DNA from 3 places in the Bacillus sp. UNC322MFChir4.1 genome. Region 1 is predicted to be linked to each of the others. Evidence: predicted binding sites of a transcription regulator. Region 1 holds the regulator's gene; each other region holds the start of a gene.

Region 1 (5,690 bases):
GTCATGGGAAACAAATAAAATTGTTCCTGGAAAATCAATGAGCGCATTTTCTAAAATTTCTTTGCTGCTTAAATCTAAATGGTTGGTCGGCTCGTCCAAAATAAGTACATTTGATTTTTGCATCATAAGTTTTGCGAGAGCTAAACGTGCCTTTTGTCCACCGCTTAAAGAAGAAACAGGTTTAAGAACGTCGTCACCAGAAAATAAAAAATTCCCAAGTACTGTGCGAATTTCTTTTTCTGGTTGTAGCGGGTAATCATCCCAAAGTTCATCCAATACACGTTTTGATGATGTTAAGTTTGCTTGTTCTTGGTCATAATATCCGATAGAAACGTTAGAACCAAACGAAATAGTACCGTTTAAAGGACGAAGTTTATCCACAAGAGATTTTAATAAGGTGGATTTTCCAATTCCATTTGGACCGACGAGCGCAACACTATCACCTCGCGTTAATCGGAAACGAATGTTTTGAATAATGGGCTCATTCTCATAGCCAATTGTCACATCGCTTACTTGTAATACATCATTACCACTTTGTTTATCGATATCAAAGTGGAAAGAAGCGGATTTTGTATCGCCGATTGGTTTGTCCAGAAGTTCCATACGATCTAATTGTTTTCGGCGACTTTGCGCCCGTTTTGTTGTGGAAGCACGAGTGATATTTTTTTGGACAAATTCTTGTAATTTTGTTACTTCTTCTTGTTGCTTCTCATAACGTTTCATCTCTTGTTCATATAGGGACGCTTTAAGATCTAAGTATCTACTGTAGTTTCCTGTGTACTTTCGACTTTGTTTATTGGAAATCTCATAGACCTGCGTGACAAGTCTGTCTAGAAAGTACCGATCGTGTGAAACGATTAAAATAGCACCAGGATAACCTTGTAAATATTGCTCAAGCCACGTTAATGTCTCGATGTCTAAATGGTTGGTTGGCTCATCGAGAATAAGCAAATCTGGTTTCGTCAATAATAGCTTACCAAGGGCTAAGCGAGTTTTTTGTCCACCGCTTAGTGTTGAGATTGTTGTTTTGTGTGTTTCAGGAGGAAAACCAAGCCCGCTTAAAACAGAGCGAATATCAGCTTCGTATTGATAGCCACCTTCATTTTTATAATTTAATTGTAGGCGATCATATTCTGCTAACAATTTTTCATAAATGGTTCCATTTGTGAAATTTTCTTCTTTTCCCATTTCTTGCTCTAGTCTGCGGAGTTCTTTCTCCATACGTTGTAAGTGAAGAAATACCGTTAGCATTTCATCCCAAATCGTTAACGATGTTTCAAGACCGGTATGCTGTGCTAAGTAACCGATAGATACATCTTTCGGCTTTATAATTTCGCCGCCGTCATGGGATAATTCTCCGGCAATAATTTTTAATAATGTAGACTTTCCAGCGCCATTACGCCCGACAAGTGCAATGCGATCACGCGTCTGTACTTCTAACTTAATGTTTGAAAGAATCACTTCAGCCGCGAATAGCTTGGAAAGATTATTCACTTGTAGTAAAATCAATGTTTTCACCTCAAATATTTTCTTAACTTTGCCATGATTATATTTCTCAATCATACTAAAAATAGTGTATAGTTGAACATAAATAGAGAAATTCTCTCTCTATTATACAAGGAAAACTATCAATGCTAAACTTCCGTACATGTTTCAATCACTTGAACAGATAGGAAGAGAGGAGGGGGTTGCATGGAGCAGCCTAAAATTCCGCAGGCAACTGCCAAAAGATTGCCTCTATACTATCGATTTATCCAAAACCTATCGTTATCTGGTAAGCAACGCGTATCATCAGCAGAATTAAGCGAAGCAGTGAAGGTGGATTCAGCGACAATTCGAAGAGACTTTTCATATTTTGGAGCATTAGGGAAAAAGGGATATGGCTATAATGTAAATTATTTATTGTCGTTTTTCCGCGAAACACTTGATCAAGACGATGTAACACGCGTAGCGTTAATAGGGGTAGGTAATTTAGGTACAGCTTTCTTACATTACAATTTTACGAAAAATAATAATACAAAAATTGAGATGGCGTTTGACGTTGATGAAGAGAAAGTTGGAAAAGAAATCGGCGGGATTCCAGTATATCATCTGGATGAATTAGAAGAGAGACTATCCGGTGATATAAAAGTGGCAATATTAACAGTGCCTGCTTCTGTTGCGCAAGCTGTAGCAGATCGCTTATCGCATACGAGCATACAAGGTGTTTTAAACTTTACACCTGCTAGGTTAAATTTATCAGAACATATTCGAATTCATCATATTGATTTAGCAGTAGAATTACAAACGCTCGTGTACTTTTTAAAAAATTATCCACAATAAAAACGCAGGAAATTCCTGCGTTTTTATTATTTCTTCTTACTATCTTTTTTCGCTTTAGAAAAAAGAATGCGAAGTGCAAAATTAAAATCAATTGTTGCCATTATAGCAAGTAGTATTGTGTAAAAGTTCCAAATTGTATCTTTTACACTTGTAATTGCTAAGTATGTAAAAATACACCCTAGAAGAAAATACAAAGTTGCCATAACAAATGGTGAATTTCGCATGTTTAAAATCCTCCGATGAATCCTTGCAGTTTTTCAGCTTTTTCTAGATAGGGACGAAGTACGAATGTAATTAACATAACATTTGTATTCATCATAACATGAGCCATAATTGGTACAATAATTCGTTTTGTTTGTACGTATAAAAATGAAAAAACAAGCCCCATGGAAATATACACTAATAAATGTGTAGGGTCAAAATGAATGATAGCAAATATAAGCGAACTTATGATTGCTGCGATAAAGAAGTTATATCGTTTATATAGTGTGCCAAATAGAATTTTTCTAAATACAATCTCCTCAAGAATAGGGGCAAATATAGATGAAACAATCATAAATAATGGCACAGCTCTTATAATGCCGATAATGTTTTGTGTATTTTCAGATTCCGCTTTAATTTTAAAAACTTGTGTTTCAATTGTGCCAGCAATGACCTGGGCAAATAAGGCAAGGAAAACTCCTAAAATAATCCACCCTATCGTAGCGGGGAGATTTGTTTTTCCGCGATTCCATTTTTCAGATTCTGTATCATTACGTAGTAACACAAGGATGATAATAAGAGCGATAAAGAAGCTTATCAGCCCCCAATGTGCAGTAGCTAGTTGGATTTTTTCATCAAGGGTCCGGTGCCCATTATTGTATACTCCGCTTTTTAGAAGAATCAATCCTCCAACTATACCTGATAATTGCATCAAAATATATGTAACAATAACCCACCAATATTGTCTCTTCAATTCCATAACTCCTTTTTGGATTTTTTGTAAAGAAAAAGGAAAATGCTCTATCCATAGAGAAAACAACTTATGGCATCTTTCTTATTGTAACATAGGTGAAGATGAAAAAAAGATGGAATCTCTATCATATGAAAGTTAGCAAACGACATAAAACCTCCTTTCTTTTAGAGGAGGACGAGGGCATCAAGTGGTCATTATATGTCGAAAAAGAAAAATAGATTTATATATCAATGTATCTTCCTTTGTGTAATTATTAAGTAGGGTATAAATGCTTTGGAACAAGTGGGAGAGGGGCTAGGATAGTTTTCCGAAAAATTACGATTTTTTCACTTGCAAAAGAAAATGAGATTCTTTATTATAATAAGTGTGTTAGCACTCGGAGTATCAGAGTGCTAATAAATATAAAATTTACATAATAAATTGAGGAGGTTGTTGTTCATGCTAAAGCCGTTAGGTGATCGCGTTATTATTGAACTTGTTCAAGCAGAAGAAAAAACAGCAAGTGGCATTGTGCTACCAGACACTGCAAAAGAAAAACCACAAGAAGGTAAAGTAGTGGCGGTTGGTACTGGTCGTGTGCTTGAAAATGGTGAGCGTGTTGCTTTAGATGTAGCTACAGGAGATCGTATCATCTTCTCAAAATATGCAGGTACTGAAGTGAAATACGAAGGTACAGAATATTTAATTTTACGTGAAAGCGACATTTTAGCAATTATCGGTTAATTATATAAATCTTTAAAAATTCAAGGGGGTCAAATATTATGGCAAAAGATATTAAATTTAGTGAAGAAGCACGTCGTTCGATGCTTCGCGGTGTCGACACTCTTGCAAACGCAGTAAAAGTTACGCTTGGACCAAAAGGTCGCAACGTTGTACTTGAGAAAAAATTCGGTTCTCCGCTTATTACAAATGACGGTGTAACAATTGCAAAAGAAATTGAATTAGAAGATGCATTTGAAAATATGGGTGCAAAATTAGTTGCAGAAGTTGCTAGCAAAACAAATGATGTAGCTGGTGATGGAACGACAACGGCAACTGTATTAGCGCAAGCGATGATTCGTGAAGGTTTAAAGAACGTAACAGCTGGTGCGAATCCAATGGGTCTTCGTAAAGGTATTGAAAAGGCTGTTGTAGCAGCAATTGAAGAATTAAAAACAATCTCTAAACCGATTGAAGGTAAATCTTCTATCGCACAAGTAGCTGCTATTTCTGCTGCTGACGAAGAAGTAGGACAATTAATTGCAGAAGCAATGGAGCGCGTTGGTAACGACGGCGTTATTACATTAGAAGAGTCTAAAGGATTCACAACAGAATTAGATGTAGTAGAAGGTATGCAGTTCGACCGTGGATATGCTTCTCCTTACATGATTACTGATTCTGATAAAATGGAAGCAGTTCTTGATAACCCATTTATCTTAATTACAGATAAAAAGGTTTCTAGTATTCAAGAAATCTTACCAGTATTAGAGCAAGTGGTACAACAAGGTAAACCACTTCTTATCATCTCTGAAGACGTAGAAGGCGAAGCGTTAGCTACATTAGTAGTAAATAAACTTCGCGGTACGTTCAACGTGGTAGCTGTTAAAGCTCCAGGCTTCGGTGATCGTCGTAAAGCGATGTTAGAAGATATTGCAATCTTAACTGGCGGCGAAGTGATTACAGAAGAGTTAGGCCGTGACTTAAAATCTGCAACTATCGCATCTTTAGGACGCGCTAGTAAAGTTGTTGTAACGAAAGAAAACACAACAATTGTTGAAGGTGTTGGAAACACAGAACAAATCGAAGCTCGCATCGGTCAAATTCGTGCGCAGTTAGAAGAAACAACTTCTGAATTCGATCGTGAAAAATTACAAGAACGTCTTGCTAAATTAGCAGGTGGCGTAGCTGTAATTAAAGTAGGTGCAGCAACTGAAACTGAATTGAAAGAGCGCAAACTTCGTATTGAAGATGCACTTAACTCAACTCGTGCAGCAGTAGAAGAAGGTATTGTTGCTGGTGGTGGTACTGCGCTTATGAACGTATATACGAAAGTAGCTGGTCTTGTAGCTGAAGGCGACGAAGCAACAGGTATTAACATCGTACTTCGTGCTTTAGAAGAGCCAGTTCGTCAAATCGCAGTGAACGCTGGTTTAGAAGGATCTGTAGTTGTAGAGCGCTTAAAAGGCGAAAAAGTTGGCGTTGGTTTCAACGCAGCAACAGGCGAATGGGTAAATATGCTTGAGTCTGGTATCGTAGATCCAACGAAAGTAACTCGCTCTGCTCTTCAAAACGCAGCATCTGTTGCAGCAATGTTCTTAACAACTGAAGCTGTAGTTGCTGACAAACCAGAACCAGCTGGTGCTTCTGGAATGCCTGACATGGGCGGCATGGGCATGGGCGGTATGGGCGGCATGATGTAATAAGCCGCTTCACC
Region 2 (5,690 bases), on a different contig from region 1:
AATGGCGTTTTCTTCAAACGTTTCACCCGTTTCCTCTACTTCTTCAATATGAGGAAAATCATAAAGTGACTTTACTTCTAAATCAAACTTTTCAAATAGCTCCGCAAATTCACGTACTTTGCCAGCATTCTTTGTTGCTACGACAACTTGTTTCATATTTCCACCTCTATTCCATATGAGTTACAATATCACCTAATGCTTCTTTTTGGATTTCAACAAGCTGCAGAATCCCATGTTCCGCTACATCAAGTAACTCGTTCAATTCGCCGCGGCTAAATGTCGCTTCTTCTCCTGTGCCTTGCACTTCAACAAAGTGTCCTTTTCCTGTCATAATGACATTCATATCAACATTCGCCTTAGAATCTTCTGCATAATTTAAATCTAATACAATACCATGCTCATCAACGACTCCAACAGACGTTGCCGCCAAGAAATCTTTCACTGGAATTTTCGATACTTTTCCTGCTTCCACAAGCTTCTCAAATGCTAACACCATCGCTACATACGCACCGGTAATCGAAGCTGTTCTCGTTCCACCATCAGCTTGAATAACATCACAGTCAATCCAAATTGTTTTTTCACCAAGTGCTTCTAAGTCAACAACAGCACGTAATGCTCGTCCAATTAAACGTTGAATTTCCATTGTACGCCCTGTTACTTTTCCTTTACTTGATTCACGGATCGTACGCTGTTCTGTTGCACGAGGAATCATGGAATACTCTGCGGTAACCCATCCTTTTCCTTCCCCTCTCATAAATGGAGGAACTCGATCTTCAATCGTCGCTGTACAAATCACCTTTGTATCACCAACTTCAATTAGTACCGATCCTTCTGGATGTTTCAAATAATTCGTATGAATATGTATACGGCGCAGCTCTGATGCTTGTCTACCATCTACTCGCATAAAAATAACCCCCTTGTAACTACTACTTGTTAGTATAGCCCATTAAAAATTCATGTTATGTATCGCATTAAAAGAAGGGGAATTAACTGTATTCCCCTTCTCTTCCTCTATTCAGTATATCAAATTATTTCTGTTTAAAAACTACCTGTATTCACGTTTTGTGGACGATCAATCGGTTTTATTAATTTATCGCCTTTTTCTGTAACAAGATTTGCCTTTCCATTCACTTGAATGGACACATTTTTCACGTCTTGTTTTTCAGTTAAAGATAACACAAGCGACTGCAATACATAGTTAGAAATCTTACTTTTATTTTTATCCACATAAATATTTTCATTAAAGTTCAATGTCACTGTCCCTTTTTCAAGTTTTGGCTCATTGATCAGCCTCACATCTGGATTAAAGTCATATGTTAACGCCGACTTTTGCGACGGTCCTTTCACAAGCTCTTTCACAATTGTCGCAGTTTCATTTTCTTTCCCTTCAGCAACGCGGCGTGTTACTGGCACATAATACGTCTGCTTATTATTTTGCGCTAAGAAATACAGCGTAATTGGTTTTGTATTTGCAAGATCCGCAACTTGTTCATCATCAAAGTTAATACCATTCGCTCGGCTGAACCCATTACCAATCGGTGTTCCAGCAACAGGCATTTTCGTTAAATCTTGCCCATTCATGCTGAACTTCACATTCTTTACTTCTTTAAACTGTGTTAATGTCCAAGTAACCGCTTCTACAATACGACGCTCTTCTTCTTTTTTATAGTTTTTCAGTTCTTTTGAAAAATCAACAACTGCAGTTCCATCCTTTTGCAAATCAATTTTCACTTCTGTATCCGCTGGGAGCACAGCTTGAAATCCATTTGGCAATACATTCGTTACTGGTCCTTCTTTCACTAAATATTGTAATGACTGCTTAATCACCGCGTTATCTTTCGGAACAGGTAACTGCACCGTTTGCGGCACAACATAACCATTTTTATCTACAAGATATAGATCTAATTTTTTTGTTTCCCCTTGTTTTGCAGTTTCCTTCTTCTCACCATCCGTATATGTTACTTTCTTAGGCGGATCAATTTGCTCTGTTGCTTTTTCCTTATTAAACAAACCGCACCCTGTTAATAAAACTGTACTTAATGTAGCACAAACAATCCATTTGAAAGTCGATTTAGGCATACGCTTTCCTCCTAAAAAATCTAAGTTTGTACTATATATATACGAGCCTCTATCTTACTTTAGAACAAGCAATGACAACTTATCTTCAAAAAGATCTGTACAAATTTGAATAATTTATGAATCCTTCAAAGATGTGATAAATATCACATCTCCTTATTTTCCAAAACTTTTATAATACAAGTATAAAAGTTTGTTAAACATTTCACAAAAAAGAAGGGAAATGAATATGAAAACACGTTTAGTCATGATCGGGAATGGTATGGCCGGGATACGCTGCATTGAGGAAATTTTAAAACAAAACGATACCTTATATGACATTACCATTTTTGGAGATGAGCCGCATCCAAACTACAATCGCATTATGCTCTCCCACGTCCTACAAGGAAAGACAAACATGCAAGATATCGTTATGAACGAATATAGTTGGTACGAAGAAAATGATATTACATTGTATACAAATGAAAAAGTGCTGAAAATTGATCGGGAAGAACAAGTCATTGTTACAGACAATAATCGTCTTGTTACGTACGATAAACTTATTATCGCAACAGGATCCAGCGCATTTATTTTACCTGTAGAAGGTGCAAATCTTCCTGGTGTAACAGGTTTTCGCACAATTGAAGATACACAATTTATGATCGATACGGCTAAGCAATATAAAAAAGCAGTCGTCATCGGCGGTGGATTACTTGGTTTAGAAGCCGCTCGAGGACTTATTGATTTAGGAATGGATGTACACGTTGTTCATTTAACCTCACACTTAATGGAGCAACAACTCGATACGAAAGCAGCTTCACTACTACGCGAAGATTTAGAATCACAAGGTATGAAGTTCCTTATGGAAAAGAAAACAGTAAAAATTCTTGGCACAAACCACGTTGAAGGCATTCAATTTGCAGATGGCGATATTGTAGAATGCGATTTAATCGTCATGGCTGTTGGAATACGCCCAAATACACAATTAGCAAAAGACGCTGGTTTAATTGTAAACCGCGGGATTGTCATTAATGACTATATGCTGACAAATGATCCTTCGATCTATGCAGTTGGTGAATGTGCCGAGCACGACGGGATTGCCTACGGCCTTGTTGCACCGCTCTATGAGCAAGGTGCTGTATTAGCAAAACACATTACAAATACACAAACAAACGGATATACCGGCAGCATCGTCGGTACACAATTGAAAGTGGCAGGATGCGATTTGTTCTCTGCTGGTCAAATTTATGAAGATGATAAGGCAAAAGCAATCTCTATTTTTGACGAATGTACACGTTCCTATAAAAAAGTTCTCATCCAGGACAACAAGGTCGTTGGTGTTGTTTTATACGGCGATGCAACTGACGGTACACGTCTCTTTAACATATTAAAAAAAGAAGAAGATATACAAGAATACACAGCAGCTTCTCTTCTTCATAAAGCTGGTGAAGATAGCGGACTTGACGTTGCAAGTATGAGTGCTGATGAAACTGTTTGCGGATGTAACGGCGTCACAAAAGGAGCGATTGTTCACGCTATTTTAGAACAAGACTTAACAACATTCGAAGAAGTAAAAGGATGTACAAAAGCAGCAGGGTCTTGCGGGAAATGTCGCCCAGTTGTGGAACAAATTTTATCTCATACACTTGGAGATAACTTCGATGCTTCCGTCCAAATTACAGGCATGTGCGGGTGCACAACATTATCTCGCGATGAAGTAGTAGCTGCAATTCATGAGAAAGGGTTAAAGTCTCCGAAAGAAGTGCGAAACGTCCTTGGCTTCGCACACGAAGAAGGCTGTTCAAAATGTCGCCCTGCATTAAATTACTATTTACGTATGATTTGTCCAGAAGAGTATGCTGATGATAAAGCATCCCGCTTCGTTAACGAAAGAATGAATGGAAACATTCAACATGACGGTACATTTTCTGTGATTCCACGTATGTACGGCGGCGTTACAACAGCTGATGATTTAATGAAAATTGCAGAAGTTGCGAAGAAATACGACGTCCCGCTCGTGAAAATAACAGGCGCAAGCCGCATCGGTTTATATGGTGTGAAAAAAGAAGATTTACCAAAAGTGTGGGCTGATCTTGATATGAGTTCTGGCTACGCCTATTCGAAGTCTCTTCGCAATGTAAAATCATGCGTCGGATCCCGCTTCTGCCGCTTCGGTACAAAGGATTCATTAGGACTCGGCATGTTGCTTGAGCAGTCATTAGAAATGGTAGATACACCGCATAAAATGAAAATGGGTGTAACAGGTTGTCCGCGTAACTGTGCAGAGGCATTAACGAAAGACTTCGGCGTCGTTTGTGTTGAAAATGGCTTCCAGCTTTATATTGGAGGTAACGGAGGTACAGAAGTACGTGAAGCTGACTTTGTAATGATTGTCCCTTCAGAAGAAGATGTACTTCGCATCGCCACAGCGTACGTACAATACTACCGTGAAACTGGTATTTACGGCGAACGTACAGCTCCTTGGGTAGAACGAATAGGCCTAGATCAAATAAAAGCAGTACTACAAGATGAAAGCATGGTCGCTATATTAAATGAACGCTTCCAGGCAGCACGGAATACCTATGAAGAAGCTTGGGGACAAGCACTAGAAACACAATCATTAAAAACGATGTATGAAGTAGAGATTGTAAAGTAAGGAGCGATTAATATGTTACAAACGAAAGAAAAAATAAAAATTATGTCTGCCGTAGATCTTCCCGTACAAATCGGTAAAGAAGTACGCATCAAGGATCTGTCTATTGCCTTATTTCGCCTTGCAAACGGCGACATTCGCGCTGTAGAAAATCGGTGTCCTCATAAAAACGGACCACTAGCGGAAGGAATTGTTTCAGGCGAATTTGTCTTTTGTCCGCTGCATGATTGGAAAATTTCATTACGAACAGGTGAAGTACAAAAACCTGATGACGGTTGTATTCAAACGTACGAAGTACAAATTATTGATGGCGATATTTATATATACATGTAACTTATACAAGGAAGCCTCTTCTCGGCTTCCTTTCCAGTAAAAACAGATGAGGTGTGGAGATGAACGGATACGTATATTTAGTTGGTGCAGGACCTGGTGATGAAGGGCTTATTACAAAAAAAGCAATCGAGTGCTTACAAAAAGCAGATATTGTTTTATATGACCGCTTGTTGAATCAAAATTTACTTCGCTATACAAAGGCAACATGTGAACTGGTCTATTGCGGGAAAATGCCAACCAATCATATTATGCGCCAAGAAATGATTAACGCTCATTTACTTCAATCTGCCAAAGAAGGTAAGATCGTTGTTCGCTTAAAAGGCGGAGATCCCTCTATATTTGGCCGAGTTGGTGAAGAAGCGGCTGCTTTAGCAGCAGAAAATATTCCATATGAGATTGTACCAGGTATTACATCTAGCATCGCCGCTAGCGCGTATGCCGGCATCCCTCTCACCCATCGCGATTACAGTAATAGCGTGACATTACTAACCGGTCATACAAAGGGACCGATTCAGGATCACGTCAACTACAACTCACTCTTAAATAGTGATACTGTCGCCTTTTACATGGGCATTAAAAATTTACCGACTATTTGCGAAAACTTACTGCAAACCGGAAGAAAAAAAGATACACCAGTAGCAGTCATCGA
Region 3 (5,690 bases), on a different contig from region 1:
TGCTTATAAATCTCTACAATTTCTTCAAGTTTTATTCTTACTAACCCGCTTGAGGATGGAGCAACAAAATCAATTGTTCCAGGTATGACTGGTTCAGGCTGCTGTCCCCACGGAGCTACTTTGTGTCCGCTATATTCCTGATAAACACCTTTCCCAACAAAACAAATTACTTTTGGTTTTAACCGCATAATTTTTTGTTTTAAAATTTCTTTTCCTTCTTTATATTCTTCCTTTGTAATTTCATCCGCTGCCTTAGTTGGCCTTGCTACTATGTTTGTAAGACCCATATTTAGATCTAACAGTTTGTAGTCTTCTAAAGCATCATATTTTTTAGGGGTCAATCCTGCTTCATAGAGAATTTTCCAAAAGCGATTATTGGGATTGGCGAAGTGATGTCCTGTCTCGCTTGAGCGAATGCTTGGATTAAAGCCGACAAATAAAATGTTTAAATCTTCTTTAACATGATCATGAATGGGGTTCAAGGTTAACTCTCCTTCTTTATGGAATTGAAACGTATAAAGTTTTTTTATTGTACCATAAGGGGCAGTTTAAACAATTTATAATGCTCTGATTGTTACCTTAACGGTGTTTTCACACGAGGGAGAAGTACTTTTCCCTCGTGTTTTTTTATTTCCAATAATCTTTTGTAACTACTTCTTAATTAAGAAATAGTTAAGGAGTAGTTAAGCCCCATTTAAACCTTTTTTCCGATAATAAAATTATAAGCATATAAGAAGGTTGGTATTTTTACATGATCACAATAATCAAAAGAAGGTATATGGCAATCAGTTAATCACCTTACGATAAAGGAGGGATTTGAAAATGTCTTTTTCTCAATTCAATATTGATGTTTTTCGGGCAATCAATGATTTAGGTAAACAATATTCGTTTTTAAACCCGGCCGTGGTATTTTTGGCGGAATATATGGTATATATTTTAGGTTTGATTATTATAGCTTATTGGTTTACTCGTTCTGAAAAAAATAGGATGATGATTATTCAAGCGATGGTTGCTTTTGTGATTGCTGAGGTGGTTGGAAAAATAGCAGGGAAATTTCATTCCAATTATCAACCATTTGCAGTGCTATCTGATGTGAATAAACTTGTCGACCATGCGGTAGATAATTCATTTCCTAGTGACCATACGATTCTGTTTTTCTCAATTTGTTTTTCGTTTTGGCTTGTTCATAAAAAGACGGGGTGGTTATGGCTTATACTCGCATGTTGCGTAGCGATCTCCCGTATTTGGGTAGGGGTTCATTATCCGTTTGATGTGGCAATAGGGGCTTTAATAGGATGCACTTCAGCGTTAGTTTCGTATTGGCTTGTCCCAAAATTTTCTTTCATCAAGCAATTGCTTAGTCGATATGAAAGAGTAGAGCAACATGTTTTGCCATTCAAAAACAAATCAAAGGGCTTTTGAGTATACAAGTATAAAAATTTTTAAAGAGGCTGAGTATAAATCTCAGCCTCTTATTATATCCTTGTACTTATTCAGCTTTTTCCATAGCTCTCATGGATTCAGCTACTTTAACCATCATGGAACATTCGACTCTCTTACGGAAGATGTCACAGCTGAAATCATAGATTCCATTGATGGAGCCGGTTGCGTGCAGCGCGTTGGCAGGGCAGCCGCCACTGCAGTAAAGTTTCGCCCAGCAGTCCTGACATTCCGGTTTTGAGTAGCAGTTGCTTTCTTTAAATTGACACTGCGTCTCTTGTTTTGTGATTCCATCCCAGATGTTTCCCATACTGTATTCTTGATCTCCGACGAACTGGTGGCAAGGGAAGAGCTCACCCCATGGCGTGACAGCGAGATATTCGGTTCCTGAGCCACATCCTGAAATTCTTTTTTGAATGCAAGGGCCTTCAGAGAGATCAAGCATGTAATGGTAGAAGGTGAAGCCGTTGCCTTCTTCATCACGCTTTAACATTTCCTTAGCGAGAATTTCGTACTGATTGTAAATCTCTGGGAGGTCCTTTTCAGTTAGCGCATATGGTTCCCGAGGATCACAGATAACTGGTTCCATCGAGAGCTTGTCGAACCCAAGATCTGCGATATGAAAAATGTCATTGGTGAAGTCGACGTTGTTGTGGGTGTAGGTTCCACGCACATAGTATTCTTTATCTCCACGCTTTTCGATGAATTCCTGGAACTTCGGAACGATATAATCGTAGCTTCCCTTTCCAGTTACTGTTTTACGCAAATGATCGTGGACTTCTTTTCTTCCATCAAGACTTAATACGACGTTGTACATTTCCTTATTTAAGAAATCGGTGACCTCATCGTTTAAGAGCATACCATTTGTAGTGAAGGTGAAGCGAAAGTTCTTTTTGTATTCTTTTTCTTTGTTTCTTGCGTAAGTGACAATCTGTTTCACAACTTTCCAGGCCATGAGCGGTTCTCCGCCGAAGAAGTCGACGTCGAGGTTGCGGTGGTGACCGGAGTTTTCTAGTAGATAATCGATAGCGCCTTTACCAACTTCATAGCTCATGATTGCTCTGTTTCCGTTGTATTTCCCTTGGCTGGCGAAGCAGTATTCGCATGACAGGTTACATGTATGTGCGACGTTGAGACAGAGGGCCTTTACATAAGTTTGGCGATTTCTTAAATCAATTGAGAGATTTTTAAATTCATCTTCAGTAAAGAGTTGGCCATCATTTTTTAGTTCTTCGATATCTGCGATTGTTTCTTGAATGTCCTTCTCAGAGATATCGGAATTATGTGCGTATTTTTCTAACATCATTGTCAAGATTTCTTCCGCAGAAGTAGTCTCATAAAGCGCGATGATTTCATAGGCGAGATCGTCGACAACATGTACTGATCCACTGTAGGTATCGAGTACAATGTTGTATCTGTTTAATTTATATTGATGAATCATACTTGATAATCAAGCTCCTTTTATCTATAAAGTGAAACTGTTCGTACAGAATAAAAATGGCCGCCCATCTGGGAAGTAGCTGGGCGGTACCTGTCTTATTTCCTATCTGTTCATTGTGTTTTCACACTTTTGGTTTGCAACGCCGCAAGACGTTTTGCAAGCTGATTGGCAAGATGTTTGGCATGCGCCGCATCCACCGTGTTTTACCGTATCCATTAGTTTACGAGTGCTCAGTGTTACGATTCTTTTCATAACGTATAACTCCTTTTTAAGAAATAAGATTAATGTTTGTGAATATTTTCACATTGAAAATTACAATTTGTGAATTTGTTCACATTTTAAATTAAACTTTGTGATTGCTTTCACATTGATTCCAGTAATAATTTTAACAACACCTTTGATTTACGTCAATCATTCATGGTGTCATGTAGGTTATATTAATAAAGTGAAACTTTAATCAGTGGGGGTTTTCTTCATCCCCCACTGATTATCAGCCCTCACCAATCGGGCTTTTACGGGCAGTTTATCTCCCGCCTAACTTCTTAAGAAAAGCGGAAGCGGCTCGCTCAGAATCGCAGGGCGCCCACGCCCCTGACAGAGAGGCGCTTTTTGCCTCTTCCGAGGGGGCGAAACGGCCGGAGATTCTAGCCGCTGGAGCTGGACAACGCTTTCGCTGAATTTTGAGGCGGGAGTATTACTGCCCACGAATAGCGGGATAAATCCGACCATTCTTTATGACATTAAGAATGGTTGGATTTATTATTTTATGGGTTTTGCGATTGTGGTTCTTGGGTTTGATACTTCCTTTGTAATGCCCTCAACTCTTCTACCAAATCCTCTCCAATCGTAGGAGCAAGTTTATCGTATATAGGTAATAGTACCGTTTCCCAATGTTTTCGTTGTTCATCATTTAATTCATGAATTTGAATTGATGAATTTTGTTTAATGAGTTCAAGTTGTTCTTTGTTTATTTGAGCGGCCTGTTGATTATTCCAAGCAGTAGCTTCTTCCATTGCATCCGTTAATATTTCTTTCGTTTTTTGAGTTTGTTGGTTCCAAGTTTTTTGATCCATCATGACAACGTATCCTAAATATCCGTGGTTGCTAATTGTCAAATAGTTTTGAACGTTATAGAATTTTTTAGAGTAGATATTTGAAATGGTATTTTCTTCACCGTCAACTTTTCCTGATTCAATTAATTGATATGTTGAATTGAATGAATCTTGATGAGCTTTAACCTTTAATAAATCGAATTGGGATTGGATGACATTACTTTGCATAATGCGAAAAGATTGTCCTTGTATATCTTTTGGTGTATAAATTGGTCCTTTGTTTGAAGTGATTTGCTTAAAGCCGTTGGACCAGTGGGCAAGCCCTTTTATTCCGTCTTTTTGTAAGGATTGGAGTAACTGTTCTCCAATCTTTCCGTTTAAGCCTTCTTGCAAGGCTTCATAATTTGAAAAAGCAAATGGTAAATCAAGTACACCCCATTCAGGGGAAAACGTTCCAAGTTTTGATGTGGAAGGAGCAATAAATTGTACTTGTCCGGATTTCAAAGCGCGAAATTCTTCTATATCAGAATATAAGCTTCCGTTAGGAAAGACCTCTATTTTTATTTTACCATTTGATTTTTCATTCACGAGTTCCGCAAATTTGTTGGCAGCGAGCCCTTTCGGGGTGTTTTCTGCCACAACATGGCTAAATCTAAAGACAATCTGGTCTTTTAGTCCTTCTTGGTCATCGTCATATGCGAGTTCACTTTGAGGAGACTGCTTCTGATAATGAATAAATAAAGCGCTTGCAATAAAGGTGGTAAAAAGGAGTATAAAAGTTGCTGCTTTTTTCATCTTCGTTCTCCTTTCAAAGCTGATATTGTAAGCATACCGAGAAGATTTCTATTCGTAAAGATGCTTTGAGAGGAAAGGAGGTATAAGTGTGAGGGATTTACCAATCCGTTGGAAGATTACGATTCTTTCTTATGCAGTTGTGATTGTTTCGCTCATGATTGGTGGAGGGATTATCGTCGCTAATATTCAACAAAAGGAAGAGAAAGAATTAAGAATTCGATCGATGAATACAGCGCGAACAGTAGCAGAAATGTCAGATGTAAAGAAGTCTCTTCAAGAAACAAATGGGTGGGTAACATTAAATTCTGTAATTGAAAATATTAGAGTCATTAATGAAACAGATTATATTGTTGTCATGAATATGGAACGAGTTCGTTATTCGCATCCGGTGAAAGAAATGATAGGAAAAGTTTCAAAAGGAGCAGATGAAGAAGCGGCGTTTGCAGAACATATTTATTTTTCAAAAGCAAAGGGAGAAATAGGGACTGTCATTCGTGCTTTTATGCCTATTAAAGATCAAAACTTAAACCAAATTGGCGTTGTTGTTGTAGGAAATAAAATACCAAACTTTTTTGAGATTATGAGTGAATTAAGGGGAGAAGTTCTTTTTATAGTCATCTTAATGTTAGTACTTGGATTGATAGGTTCATTAATGCTCGCTAATCATATAAAAAAACAGATGTTTCAGTTAGAGCCGCATGAAATTAAAAGAATACTTGAAGAGAGGACAGCAACCTTTCATTCCATGAATGAAGGGGTGATCGCCATTGATAATCAAGAAATCATTACGGTTTTTAATAAGAAAGCGAAGCAAGTTTTTCATGTAACGGGAGATGTTGTAGGACAGCCTATTCGAAAAATATTACAGGATACAAGGCTCCCAGAAATCGTGAAGAAAAATCAAGCAGTATACAATGAAGAAATAAAAGTAAGTGGAAAAGTTATTTTAAGTAATCGTATAC

What was found. The regulator Rex, encoded in region 1, represses fermentation and respiration genes when NADH is low (regulators of the CRP and FNR family bind a similar motif). The targets are predictions, from matches to a motif close to TTGTGAAATATTTCACAA.
Region 2: the regulator Rex is predicted to act here: its motif matches at 2,270-2,287, upstream of nirB (nitrite reductase large subunit NirB).
Region 3: the regulator Rex is predicted to act here: its motif matches at 3,170-3,187, upstream of scfA (six-cysteine ranthipeptide SCIFF).

Annotation. Positions count from the first base shown of each region.
Region 1 is NZ_JQKQ01000052.1:4,057-9,746, forward strand. Features, by position in the region: gene BR72_RS16370 (ABC-F family ATP-binding cassette domain-containing protein) at 1-1,509, opposite strand, end outside; gene BR72_RS16375 (redox-sensing transcriptional repressor Rex) at 1,693-2,322, shown strand; gene BR72_RS16380 (YdiK family protein) at 2,349-2,546, opposite strand; gene BR72_RS16385 (CPBP family intramembrane glutamic endopeptidase) at 2,549-3,277, opposite strand; gene groES (co-chaperone GroES) at 3,716-4,000, shown strand; gene groL (chaperonin GroEL) at 4,039-5,676, shown strand.
Region 2 is NZ_JQKQ01000014.1:62,780-68,469, forward strand. Features, by position in the region: gene BR72_RS07530 (XTP/dITP diphosphatase) at 1-156, opposite strand, end outside; gene rph (ribonuclease PH) at 167-904, opposite strand; gene BR72_RS07540 (GerMN domain-containing protein) at 1,039-2,079, opposite strand; gene nirB (nitrite reductase large subunit NirB) at 2,306-4,711, shown strand; gene nirD (nitrite reductase small subunit NirD) at 4,724-5,041, shown strand; gene BR72_RS07555 (uroporphyrin-III C-methyltransferase) at 5,101-5,690, shown strand, end outside.
Region 3 is NZ_JQKQ01000044.1:3,875-9,564, reverse strand. Features, by position in the region: gene BR72_RS15540 (mismatch-specific DNA-glycosylase) at 1-482, opposite strand, end outside; gene BR72_RS15535 (undecaprenyl-diphosphatase) at 823-1,422, shown strand; gene scfB (thioether cross-link-forming SCIFF peptide maturase) at 1,490-2,881, opposite strand; gene scfA (six-cysteine ranthipeptide SCIFF) at 2,984-3,133, opposite strand; gene BR72_RS15525 (TRAP transporter substrate-binding protein) at 3,646-4,728, opposite strand; gene BR72_RS15520 (ATP-binding protein) at 4,811-5,690, shown strand, end outside.